DNA from 2 places in the Bariatricus sp. HCP28S3_A7 genome. Region 1 is predicted to be linked to the other one. Evidence: a T-box and tRNA genes for the amino acid it is inferred to sense, from the RefSeq annotation. Region 1 holds a T-box; the other holds one or more tRNA genes.
The links. A T-box is a leader RNA that pairs with one kind of tRNA and senses whether it is charged. The one in region 1 lies ahead of proS (proline--tRNA ligase), so its partner is inferred to be a tRNA-Pro.
Positions count from the first base shown of each region.

Region 2: it has a tRNA-Pro gene. The T-box ahead of proS (proline--tRNA ligase) is inferred to sense a tRNA for this amino acid. The anticodon was not compared.

Region 1 covers NZ_JBQHSG010000006.1:122,813-129,179, forward strand. The annotation lists gene ACTNA4_RS06380 (CCA tRNA nucleotidyltransferase) at 1-953, opposite strand, end outside; gene proS (proline--tRNA ligase) at 987-2,426, opposite strand; T-box leader at 2,519-2,728, opposite strand; gene ACTNA4_RS06390 (calcium/sodium antiporter) at 2,811-3,770, opposite strand; gene ACTNA4_RS06395 (RluA family pseudouridine synthase) at 4,106-4,789, shown strand; gene nagB (glucosamine-6-phosphate deaminase) at 5,005-5,730, shown strand; gene nagA (N-acetylglucosamine-6-phosphate deacetylase) at 5,771-6,367, shown strand, end outside.
Region 2 covers NZ_JBQHSG010000004.1:62,160-68,526, reverse strand. The annotation lists gene ACTNA4_RS04040 (LL-diaminopimelate aminotransferase) at 1-883, shown strand, start outside; gene ACTNA4_RS04035 (MerR family transcriptional regulator) at 1,461-2,288, opposite strand; gene ACTNA4_RS04030 (MATE family efflux transporter) at 2,411-3,730, shown strand; tRNA gene ACTNA4_RS04025 (tRNA-Gln) at 3,864-3,934, shown strand; tRNA gene ACTNA4_RS04020 (tRNA-Pro) at 3,989-4,062, shown strand; partial or broken gene ACTNA4_RS04015 (trans-sulfuration enzyme family protein) at 4,430-5,213, shown strand; gene ACTNA4_RS04010 (AzlC family ABC transporter permease) at 5,324-6,004, shown strand; gene ACTNA4_RS04005 (branched-chain amino acid transporter permease) at 6,001-6,321, shown strand.

The DNA.
Region 1 (6,367 bases):
AGCTTGCTTACCTTTCTTATAGTATCATTATCAAACTTGAGGCGCTGCAGAATCCTTCTTGCGATCTCTTCACTGACACATACATGTCCCCTGAAATGTGCGACCCCTTTCTCATCGATCGATTTCGTCACCGGTTTTCCCATGTCATGAAAAAGCATGGTAAGCCGCAGTACCTTCTCAGGCGCAATGTTCATCATCGTATGGATCGTATGCTCGCCGACATGATAGCAGTGATGAAGATTCTCCTGCTCTGTTACCATCATAACGTCGAATTCCGGGAGAATCACGGATGTGATACCAAGTTCATATGCCAGCCGGATGCGCTCCGGGTGCGGAGATACCAGCAATTTGACGAGTTCCACCTGTATGCGCTCGGCACTGATATTTCTTAAATTCGATGCCAGATCGCTGATTGCCTCCCGGGTCTTCTCTTCAATGTCAAATCCAAGCTGAGCGGAAAACCTCACTGCGCGGAGAATCCGAAGCGCGTCTTCCGAGAAACGTTCCCCTGCATTCCCCACACATCGGATCACTTTCTGATCCAGATCCTGCAGACCGTCAAAAATATCTACCAGCCCGGCCTCCTCATTATATGCCATGGCATTGATCGTAAAATCCCGCCGTTTCAGATCTTCTTCCAGACTGCGTGTAAACTGAACTTCTTTGGGATGTCTGCTGTCTTCATATTTACCGTCTATCCGATAAGTCGTCACTTCAAAGCCTTCTTTCTCCAGAAGTACCGTGATCGTCCCATGTTCAATTCCGGTATCAAAGGTACGTTCAAACAACGCCTTTGTTTCCAAAGGCGTTGCTGATGTTGTTATATCCCAGTCCTGCGGATCCCGTCCGAGGATACTGTCCCTGACACAGCCTCCTACGGCATATGCCTCGTACCCGTGATCCTGTAAAGTTGTAATAATATGATGCACCTTGTCAGGTAATTGAATCTTCATATTTCTTTACATTCACCTGTTCTTTATACTATCTTAATATGCCTTGCCGAAATAAACCATATGTTTCGCAGGTTTACCGCAATAAATACATGTGTCACTGATCGGATCTTCTTTGCAGATGCATCTTGAAGATGCGCCGCCGGTCTCGTATTTGATCTCGCCCTCGCACTCTTCGCTTCCGCACCACATTGCTTTGATGAATCCACGGTTTTCATTGAATTTCTCTTTCATTTCATCCATGGTCACCGCTGTATCAATATGGCTGTCAAGGAATGCTTTTGCCCGGTCATACATGTCTTTCTGGATCGTTTCCAGAATTTCTCCGAGTCTGGTTGCAATTTCATCGATCGGAACAATAATCTTCTCACGTGTATCGCGGCGTACAACGACAACCTGTCCCTGATCGATGTCTTTCGGTCCGATTTCAATACGGGTCGGAATTCCAAGCATTTCCTGCTCACTGAATTTCCATCCCGGGCTCTTCTCGGAATCATCGATCTTCACACTGTAGCCGGCTTTCGCTAATGTATCAACCAGTTCATTCGCTTTTTCGAGTACACCTTCCTTATGCTGTGCGATCGGAATCACTCTCGTCTGAACCGGAGCAATTCTCGGAGGCAGTACGAGTCCGCTGTCATCACCGTGTACCATGATGATCGCACCGATAATACGTGTGGAAAGTCCCCATGAAGTCTCATATACACTGTGAAGTTCATTATTCTTATCCAGATACTTGATGTCAAATGCATCCGGGAAGCCGCTTCCGAAGAAATGGCTGGTTGCAGACTGAAGTGCCTTTCCGTCATGCATCAAAGCTTCTACCGTATAGGTGTCCTGAGCACCTGCGAATTTCTCGCTCTCTGTCTTAGGACCTGATACAAACGGAATCGCCAGAGAATCCCGGATAAACTCCTGATATACTCTGAGCATAGTAAGTGTTCTTTCCTCAGCCTCCTCATAAGTCGCATGAATCGTATGGCCTTCCTGCCATAAGAACTCTCTGGAGCGAAGGAACGGTCTGGTTGTCTTCTCCCATCGAAGTACAGAGCACCACTGATTCCATACCTTCGGCAGATCACGATAGGACTGCACGGTTCTTGACCACAGATCGCAGAACAAGGTCTCAGAAGTCGGGCGAATACACATTTTCTCCTGAAGGCGTTCCATTCCTCCCTTTGTTACCCATGCTACTTCCGGTGCAAATCCTTCGATATGGTCACTCTCTTTCTGCAACAGATTCTCCGGAATCAATACAGGAAGATAAACATTCTCTACACCTGTTTCTTTAAATCTCTTATCCAGGTCAGCCTGAATCTTTTCCCAAATCGCATATCCGTTCGGCAAATAATTCAAACATCCTTTCACGCTGGAATAATCACAAAGTTTCGCTTCACGAACCACATCCGTATACCACTGTGCGAAATCTACATCCCGCGAAGTAATTGATTCTACAAATTTCTTTTCTTTTGCCATGTCAAACCTCTCCTCTTCTATTTTTTGATCTGTTTCAGGGGTGCAGTATAACTGGCATTCAAGATAAAAACGCCGGTTCTCCCGCCCCTGACAAAAGGGACCGGAAAACCGGCGGTACCACCCTGATTAACCGTCTTACATGGTAAAACAGTTCACTTCATTTCCCGTTAACGCCGGGTGCGCTGTATTTTCATACAGGAACTCCAAGGCAGGTTCTATATCTTCCATGTAGTTTCCTTGCAGCAGACGGAAACCTCTCTGTGCCACTTCCAATATATACTAATCCTCTTCACAGTCCACGTGTCTATCGCTTCTTTTCAGATACTCAGAATTTTAATTGAGATTTCTATATTTGTCAACCCGTCTTTGCAGATTTTCCCACAGTTATCTCACATAAATATAAGCAAAATATACTGCATACAGCATTAAAAAGAGCACACCCTCTTTCTTTGACAATTCTTTACGGCTTTTCGCACAGATCAGCGCAAATACACTAAATACGATCAGTATGAACATATCATATATTGCATTGATATCTACCGTGATGGGGCAGATTGCAGAACTTGCTCCAAGAATCAGAAGTATATTAAATATGTTCGAACCGACTACATTTCCCAGAGCGAGATCATTTTCTCCTTTTTTTGCCGCAACCATGGATGTCACAAGTTCCGGCAGGGAAGTCCCCATCGCAACGATCGTCAGACCAATAAAGGTCTGGCTCAGTCCAAACCGTACTGCAATCTCCGTAGCCGAATCTACAACCAGATCTCCTCCCAGAACGATTCCGGCAATTCCACCGATAATAAAAAGTGCACTTTTTGCCGGAGTCATGACTGCATAATCCTCAACCGGCATCGCATTCCGTGCTCTCAATGCCTCCTTGACCTGGAGAACCAGGAACAGTACAAACATGATAAGAAGGATCACACCACTCACTCTTCCGAGCACAAATTCACCTTCGCCTGCAAGGATTTGACTGAAAGCGAACCTTGTTGTCATCAAAAGCATCACTGCAGTTATAAGGATAGAGAACGGAAATTCTTTCTTAAGCACACTATCTGTAGCCCGAAGCGGCTTCATCAACGCACTACAGCCAAGTACAATCAGAAGATTAAACATATTGGACCCTAAGACATTACTTACAGCAAGTGAATTTTGTCCTTTCAACGCTGCAGTTATACTCACAGACGCCTCCGGCATACTGGTTCCAAATGCCACAACAGTAAGTCCGATGATAATCGCAGGCACTTTCAGAATTTTCGCCACGCTGGAACTTCCTTCCACAAAAAAATCTGCTCCTTTAATCAACAAGACAAATCCCAGAATCAATAAAACATAGACCATACTTTTTCCTCCCATTTTTATCATATATTTTGGCGGTGCTGAGTTTTGTGTTTTGAGTCGTTTTCTGAATACAGCAATGTATTTTAGGCAAATAAAAAAGACTTTTTATTGCAAACCCCTGCACCTGTGGCATAAAATTGCAATAAAAGTCTCGCTAATTGACAATACGAACCGGATTATGTTTAAATAATCGTGATGACGATTTCGTATCACACTGAATTCGGCAATGAATTTCCTGACAAAACGAATCAATGGAAGCTACTCCCTTTTACTGGAGATAAGTGTAACTTCCTTTTTTTCAAAAGTCAAGCAAAAAAATTCTTCGGAGGAAAATTATGGAACATCTCAATATATTATATGAAGATAAAGACATCATTGTCTGTGACAAACCTGTAGGGATTCCGGTACAGACCCGCAAACTCGGACAGGCTGATATGGAAAGCATTCTGAAAAATCATCTTGCATCCACATCGTCCGGCTCCAGGGCGCCTTATCTGGCCGTGATCCACAGACTGGACCAGCCCGTATCCGGTCTCATGGTTTTTGCTAAAAACCCTAAATCAGCTGCTGAACTGAGCCGACAACTAACGGGGAGCGGATTCTGTAAGGACTACCACGCTGTATGCTGTGGCACATTGCCAAATTCCGTCGGAACACTGGTCGATTATCTTGTAAAGGATGGAAAGACCAATACTTCCCGCGTCTGCTCCAAAGATACACCTCAGGCAAAGCGCGCAGAGCTCTCTTATGAAGTCATTGATACGCAGCACATGGGGAATGGCGATACACTGACCACGGTAACTGTGCACCTGAAAACAGGACGGCATCATCAGATCCGCGTACAAATGGCACACGCAGGTGCTCCTCTTTGGGGGGATAATAAATATAATCCGCAATTTGTCCAGACACGAGGATATACTCCTATTTCCCTCAGAGCATATCACCTCAGTTTCCGACATCCTGCAACCGGGAAACAGATGAATTTCACTTTAGAGCAGCCGCAGGGGACTGCCAGTTGATCCGCTTCCTCTTGTCCTTGACATGCCATTTTACCTCCTCTGTCTTTGAAACTCAGTATAAAGAATGCTACATATTAATAAATAGCACAATTAATGCTTTTTTTTGCACTTTCCATGCTTTCGATTTGCACTATCTTGTTTTTTAGTATTTCTTTTGATACATTTATCATATGAAAGTACAAAATACTGATAAGTTTATTGGAAAGGGGAAAATTATGAAAATCTACAAAACCAAAAATTATGATGCTATGAGCCGTACTGCTGCCAATATTATTTCAGCACAGGTAATTCTGAAACCGAACTGTGTTTTAGGGCTTGCTACCGGTTCTTCACCAATCGGGACTTATAAACAATTGGTTGACTGGTACAATAAGGGGGATATCAATTTTTCACAGGTTACTACTGTGAATCTGGATGAATATAAGGGACTTACGCGTGATAATAACCAGAGCTACTACTATTTCATGCATGAGAATCTGTTTGATCATGTAAATATCAAAGCTTCTTATCTTCCGGATGGCACAAAAGAAGACGCCACGGAAGAATGCCGTCATTATGAAGAGATCATCCGTTCCCTGGGAGGAGTGGATCTTCAGCTTCTCGGTCTTGGTCACAACGGACATATCGGATTTAATGAACCGGCTGATCATTTTCCAAAGGAAACCCACTGCGTAGACCTTCAGGAAAGAACCATCGAAGCCAACAAACGCTTTTTCGCATCCATCGATGATGTTCCGCGGCAGGCATACACCATGGGAATCGGCACGATCATGAATGCCCGTAAAATTCTGATTATTGTGAGTGGAGAAGATAAATCGGAAATTGTTCGCGATGCTTTCTTCGGGCCAATCACTCCGCAAGTACCGGCTTCTATCCTTCAGCTCCATCCGGATGTATCACTGGTCGCAGATGAGGCTGCTTTATCCAAAATACCACAGTAACATCTGTTCCATACATTAGAAAGAAGGCTGAATAATAATTATGATTATCAGAAATGCACTTGTTTACAGAGAAGATAAAACATTTTCCAGGCAGGATATTCGAATTACAGATGGAGTGTTTGCGGATATCTGCCCTTCCTTAATACCTGCCGAAACTGAATCCGTTCTGGATGCAGATGGGCTTTATGCCATCCCGGGACTAATCGATATCCATTTCCATGGATGCATGGGACATGATTTTTGTGACGGTACTGTAGAAGCGATTGATGCAATCACTCGCTATGAAGCTTCTTGTGGTGTCACATCCGTCTGTCCTGCAACCATGACGGTGTCCCCGGAATTGCTTGCTCAGGTTATGGATGCAGCACGTACCTATAACGAATCACCTGCCCGTCCGGGACAGTCTTCTCTTGTCGGTATCAACATGGAAGGGCCTTTTATAAGTGAAGCCAAAAAGGGGGCTCAGGCTGCCGAACATATCCGGCTTTGTGACGAAGCGCTTTTCAACAGTCTTCAGGAACGTTCAGGCGGTCTCATCAAGCTGATCGATATTGCCCCGGAAAATGAGGGCGCAATGGAATTCATCGATGCGCTCCACGACAGAGTTACCATTTCTCTGGCACATACTACTGCAGAT
Region 2 (6,367 bases), on a different contig from region 1:
TTCCGGAAACATTCAGGAGATTTTTGGACCGGATTGTAAGATTGCAGTATGTGACCCGGTTTACCCGGTTTATGTAGACACCAATGTCATGGCAGGACGTACCGGTACATACGACGCAGCTACCGGAACCTGGAGTGATGTGATCTATATGCCGTGTACGGCTGAGACCGGATTTGCACCGGAACTTCCGGAAAAGACACCGGATATCATTTACCTGTGTTTCCCGAATAATCCGACCGGAGCAACGATCACCAAAGACGAACTGCAGAAATGGGTTGATTATGCAAATAAAGTCGGAGCTGTGATCATTTACGACGCAGCTTATGAAGCATATATTACAGAAGAAAATGTACCACACAGCATTTATGAATGCGAAGGTGCAAGAACCTGCGCGATCGAACTCCGCAGCTTCTCGAAGAATGCAGGATTCACCGGAGTCCGTCTGGGTGCAACCGTTATTCCGAAAGATCTGAAATGCGGTGATGTGATGCTGCACTCTCTCTGGGCAAGAAGACATGGGACCAAGTACAATGGCGCTCCATATATCGTACAGAAAGCCGGCGAGGCTGTTTATTCAGAAGCGGGCAAGGCACAGCTGAAAGAGCAGATTGCATACTATCAGAAGAATGCAAAGACGATTTTTGAAGGACTGAAAAATGCAGGATACACTGTATCCGGAGCAGTGAATTCCCCGTACATCTGGCTGAAGACACCGGACAATATGACTTCATGGGAGTTCTTCGATTACCTGCTTGAGAAAGCGAATGTGGTAGGCACACCGGGATCCGGATTCGGACCGAGCGGAGAAGGATATTTCCGTCTGACCGCATTCGGAAGCTATGAAAACACACTGGAAGCAATTAAGAGAATTCAGAGTATTTAGTAAGAGTGGCCAGGGGACGTACCCCTGGCCACATTTTACAATAATATTACATAGAATTTATGTGTTTTTATCTGTCACTTGATATATTTACTCTGTTAATGTGCAAGATGCGGCATATGTTTTACTGTGCATGCAAGGTGCAAAAAGGAAAGGAGATCCAATTATCGAAAAGGACAGACAAAAAAGACGAGGGTTACTGAGAAGTATTTGCCAGAACGGAAACCGATCTGAATGGAGAACGGGCGCCACAGGGAAACAGAGACAGTGAGACAAATCTTGGCGATCTGATCACAGATGCGATACTGTGGAACGTCTCAAAGGATGTGAATTAATCGTGTTACGATTAAGAGTGTGAACGGAAGAGCATTTGACCCGGTTGAGACATACGCTGTAGTAATCAATAATTTCTGTGCGGCAGGGCTTGGTGCCATTGGATATACAGTCCGAAAGAAATATACTGCAATGTAAAATGATACTTCAGGGCTGAACTTCGAATTGTTAAAATATATGAGCGCAAATTACTTTTTGATTCACAGATACGTGAAGGTAGAGAGTAATTTGCGCTTTTGACATTTGGTTACAATTTGCTGCAGGCACGCTCTGTATTTTTGGAGGCTTCTGCTTTTATCTGTAATTCCGTAATGTGTTCCCCGTAATTCGCGGACTGGTGAATGTCAATCCATAAAAACTCAAGAAGATCACCGGATAAAATCAGATGGTGTTTATCAGCATATTCTTGTATCATAGGAAAATAAGACTTGTGTTGGTGAGAATTGCCCTGATAACAGACGGAGAGATAGTCCCCTTCGTCCAGTTCATCCGTTCCGTTCGGATCAATAATGAATACCCCGGCATAGTTTCCGAAACGATTTTGGGTTGCATCTTCAAGAGGAAGAAATGAGCCGATTCGATTATTGCCAATAATGTACAGGTGATTTTTATCCTTATTCATCAGTTGCTTGATGAGCATATCCATTTCTTCGTCCGTATGGTAAAGGTGGTTGAGAATATGGCATTTACGCTTGGGAAAATGTTTAAGTATTACGGTGTCAAGTGGCTGGCGGGTAGCTTTTTCCAAGGTGGATAACCGTTCGGAAACATTTTCTTTCAGTTTTTCCAGAGCCTTCATATGTTCTTCTATGAGCCCTAATTCTTCCTCCAGGAGCGTTCGGGTGGACTCTATACTCCGGTTCTGCATATAATTCCGGATCTTTTCCATCGGAAAGTCTAAACGGCGCAGATCGCGTATGACGTTCAGTTTCCAAAGATCATCAAGACCGTAGATCCGGTATCCATTTGCCCCTCTTCTGGGAGATAAAATTCCAAGTTTTTCATAATAACGCAGAGAATCTGTACCAATCTGATAAATCTTTGAAATTTCACCGATCGTATAGTATTGTTTCATAAGTGACTCCTTTTATTGAGAACAGAAAAAAATTAAAACATTTTGCAAAAACGGGTTGACCTTAGTATTATACCAAGGTTTAATCTGAAAAGGAAGCGTATGAAAGTAGAGGTTTTTGTTTTATGCAATTGGAAGGCAAGTCGCTAAAGACAGATTTTTTGAAATTTATCATTCCGTCGATTATCGCACAGTGTGTATTCTCTTTATATACGATGGTGGACGGAATCTTTGTTGCACGAGGAGTTTCGGAAGTGGCGCTTACGGCAGTCAATATATCCATGCCATTTTCGGTAGGATTATTTTCAATTTCGTTGTTATTTGCTGTAGGAAATTCTACAATCGTTGCAATATCTTTGGGAAAGGGGGAAAAAGAGAGGGCGAATCAGGTGTTTACCCAGAACATAGTGGTTCTCTGTGTGCTGGCGGTAATTGTAACAGCGCTGGTTCTGATTTTTCTGGAACCATTTGCAAGATTCCTGGGGGCAACGGATACGATTCTTCCCTATGCGAAGGAATATATTGGTACAATCGCGCCATTTGCGATTGCGTACATGCTTTCGTATTCTTTTGAAACTCTGATCAAGACAGATGGGTATCCGAAGCTGGCTACGATTTATGTTACCAGCGGTGCAGTTCTAAACTGCATTCTGGATTATCTTATGGTAATACGATGGAACCAGGGCGTACGGGGAGCAGCTTGGGCAACAGGCCTTTCTCAGGCTGCTGTCATTGTACTGTATCTAAAGCATTTCCTCGGGCCCAAAGGAACGATCCGCTTTGCCGGATTCCGGTTCAGCTTTGCGGTTATATGGCGTCAGATACAGAATGGGTTCGCGTCCGGCATTACGGAGTTTTCGGGTGGAATGATCATCTTCTTCTTTAACCAGGCCATACTGGCATTTATCGGAGAAGAAGCCTTGGTAAGTTATACGATCATTTCCTACGTGAATACGATTGTGGTGATGTCAATGACCGGAATCGCTCAGGGAACACAGCCGCTGATCAGCTATTATTATGGTAAAGGGGAGCGGAAAAAGTATCAGAAGCTTCTGAAATACGGGATTGTGGCGGCTATGGTATTTTCGGGTGTATCAACGGCAGGCTGCTATCTGGGAGCAGAAGGAATTGTAAAAGTATTCCTGGAAAACGACAATCCGCAGCTCATAGCGTATACTGTGCGAGTGTTTCGCGTTTTTATCCTGTCCTTTCTGCTGGCGGGATATAATGTAGTGATTGGCGGGTATTTTACATCGATCGAAAAGGCAGGATTTGCAGCGGCAATATCATTGACGAGGAGCCTGGTTGCGTTGGTGGGAAGTCTGGTGATTCTGACGGCTGTGTTCGGCGGAGAAGGAATCTGGTGGTCACCGCTTTTGGCAGAAACAGTTTGCCTGATTCTGGCCCTTGGAATGCTGAACTGGTACAGAAAAAAGCAGATGTGAAATGTCTGAAAAAAGAAAGAAAAAACACAAGAAAACTTTCTTTAAAAAAAATAAAAAAAGGGGTTGCATTTCATGGAAGTTCTGGTATAATAACATTGTTCGCTGATGAGAGCGGCTAACAAACACCAGATAATGCGGATTGGTGTAATGGCAGCACAGCAGACTCTGACTCTGTTAGTAGAGGTTCGAGTCCTCTATCCGTAGCTCCTTAATTGAATAAGGGAAAAGGATATTCTGAAAAGAATATCCGAAACACATCGGAGTGTGGCTCAGCTTGGTAGAGCGCTACGTTCGGGACGTAGAGGTCGCAAGTTCAAATCTTGTCACTCCGATTTTTTAAACCACAAAACTTGAAGACGCAGGTTTTGTGGTTTTTTAGATAGTAGGGACGTTTCTTTTGCCACGACCAGCGCCCATTGGCATGATTTTATATCGAAGTTCCACTCCATGAGAGAATGATCTCATGAAAAAAGAAAATGAATAAAGGTGGGGTTCACCACTTACCACAAAGCAGCAGCATGAGGAAGAGAGTTTCTTCATGCTGCTGCTTTGCTATAGTTTATTCCTATATATCGTAATAATATATCTGGATTAGGCAGTGACATTTATATATGGTAAACTTATATTCATTGGAATGGTAAAAAAATGATAAGACCTTACAGAAAATATGAAAAAATGACTTTTAGGAGAGAGGAAAGTATGGACAGAGGGATCAATACAAGATGTCTTCATTTAAAAGAAACAGAAGGGAAATCAGAAAACTATGGTGCGATAAGTTATCCAATATATCAGACATCAACTTACGCACACCCGGGTGTTGGGAAAAGTACGGGATGCGATTACACTATTGATGGAGCTGTTTGAGCCCGGTGATCATTTGGTTGTCGAATCAGATCTGTATGGTGGGAGCATTCGACTGTTTGATAATGTCTCTAAAAAGAATCATTATGAATTTACATTTCTGGATTGTTCTAATGAAGATGTAGAGGGGGCCATTCGGGAAAACACGAAGGCCATATATATAGAAACGCCTACGAATCCGATGATGAATGTTTCAGATATATCTTACATTGCCGGAATAGCGAAGAAACATCATTTATTGTTGATTGTGGATAACACATTCTTGTCACCATATTTTCAAAACCCATTGGAACTTGGAGCTGATATTGTAATACACAGCGGGACAAAGTTTCTGGGAGGACATAATGATACACTTGCAGGATTTGTTGTAACGAACAACGAAGAAATACAGGAGAGACTTCGTTTTATTATAAAGACTACAGGGGCAGGGCTTTCGCCTTTTGATAGCTGGTTGCTTCTGAGAGGAATTAAAACACTTGGAATACGTATGGAGAAATCACAGGAAAATGCAATTCAAATAGCTGTTTGGCTGAAGAAACAAAGTTGTGTGAAAAACGTGTATTATCCCGGTCTGCCGGAACATCCCGGCTATGAGATTATGAAGAAGCAGGCAAGAGGATTTCAGAGGATAAATGTTGCAGCTCCAAGAAAAATAATCACGGAATGCCTTGAACGGATTCGGGGAATATTGTGAAGATAAGTAACATTAAAAGAGAGAGGGAAAGTGTTAAATTGAGAAAAGAAATCCTGAAAAATGCATTTATAAAGTCCATACCAATCATGTTCAGTTATCTGTTTGTCAGTATGGCGTATGGAATCATGATGGAAGAGGCAGGATTTAAATGGTATTACGCATTGTTCATCAGTATGACGGTGTATACAGGGGCGTTTCAGTTCCTTCCGATTACTTTTTTGAGCAGTGGCGCTTCTATTCTTACCATCGCATTGATGGCTTTTTTGATGAATAGCCGGCAAGTATTCTATAGTCTGACATTTGTGGATGAATTCAGAGAAATGGGGAAGAAAATGTTGTATATGATCCACACCATGACAGACGAGACTTATGCGGTTAACCTGACTCTTGACTCAAAAGGGAAAGAAAAAGAAGATACCATGTTCCTGATTGCATTGCTCTCCCGATGTTACTGGATGATTGGCGCTGTTACGGGGGGAATCCTGGGGCAGGTGATTCCGTTTGATCTGAAAGGGATTGATTTTTGCATGACGGCCTTATTTATTATCATCTTTATAGACCAGTGGGAGAAGGCGGATAACCATCTGCCTGCTCTGGCGGGTCTGGCAGTGGCATTGATTTGTCTGATTACAATCGGAGAGAGAAATTTTATACTTTCCTCATTACTTATTATATCGGGCATGCTACTGGTTGTACGTAAACGGAGGAGTGGAGAGTGAATAAAAATGAGATTATTCTTGCAATTCTGGTATCTGCCGTTATAACATTCTCACTTCGCGCTCTGCCGTTCGTGGCTTTCCGCGATGGAAGAAAGATGCCGGAAGAACTGGTCTATCTTGGAAAAATCCTGCCTTCTGCAATTATGGCGGTATTGATTGTGTATTGTCTGAAAAGTGCAGTAACAGACTGGAGAGGGACCGGAGTACCGGAACTGATTGCGGCAGTGGTGACGGTGATTAGCTACAAGTGGAAACATAATACGTTATTTTCAATCGTATCAGGGACGGTATGTAACATGTTGTTGTGTTCGATGTAGAGAATCGTAGGAGGATTAAAATGCTGCATATTTGTCGCAAATCTGT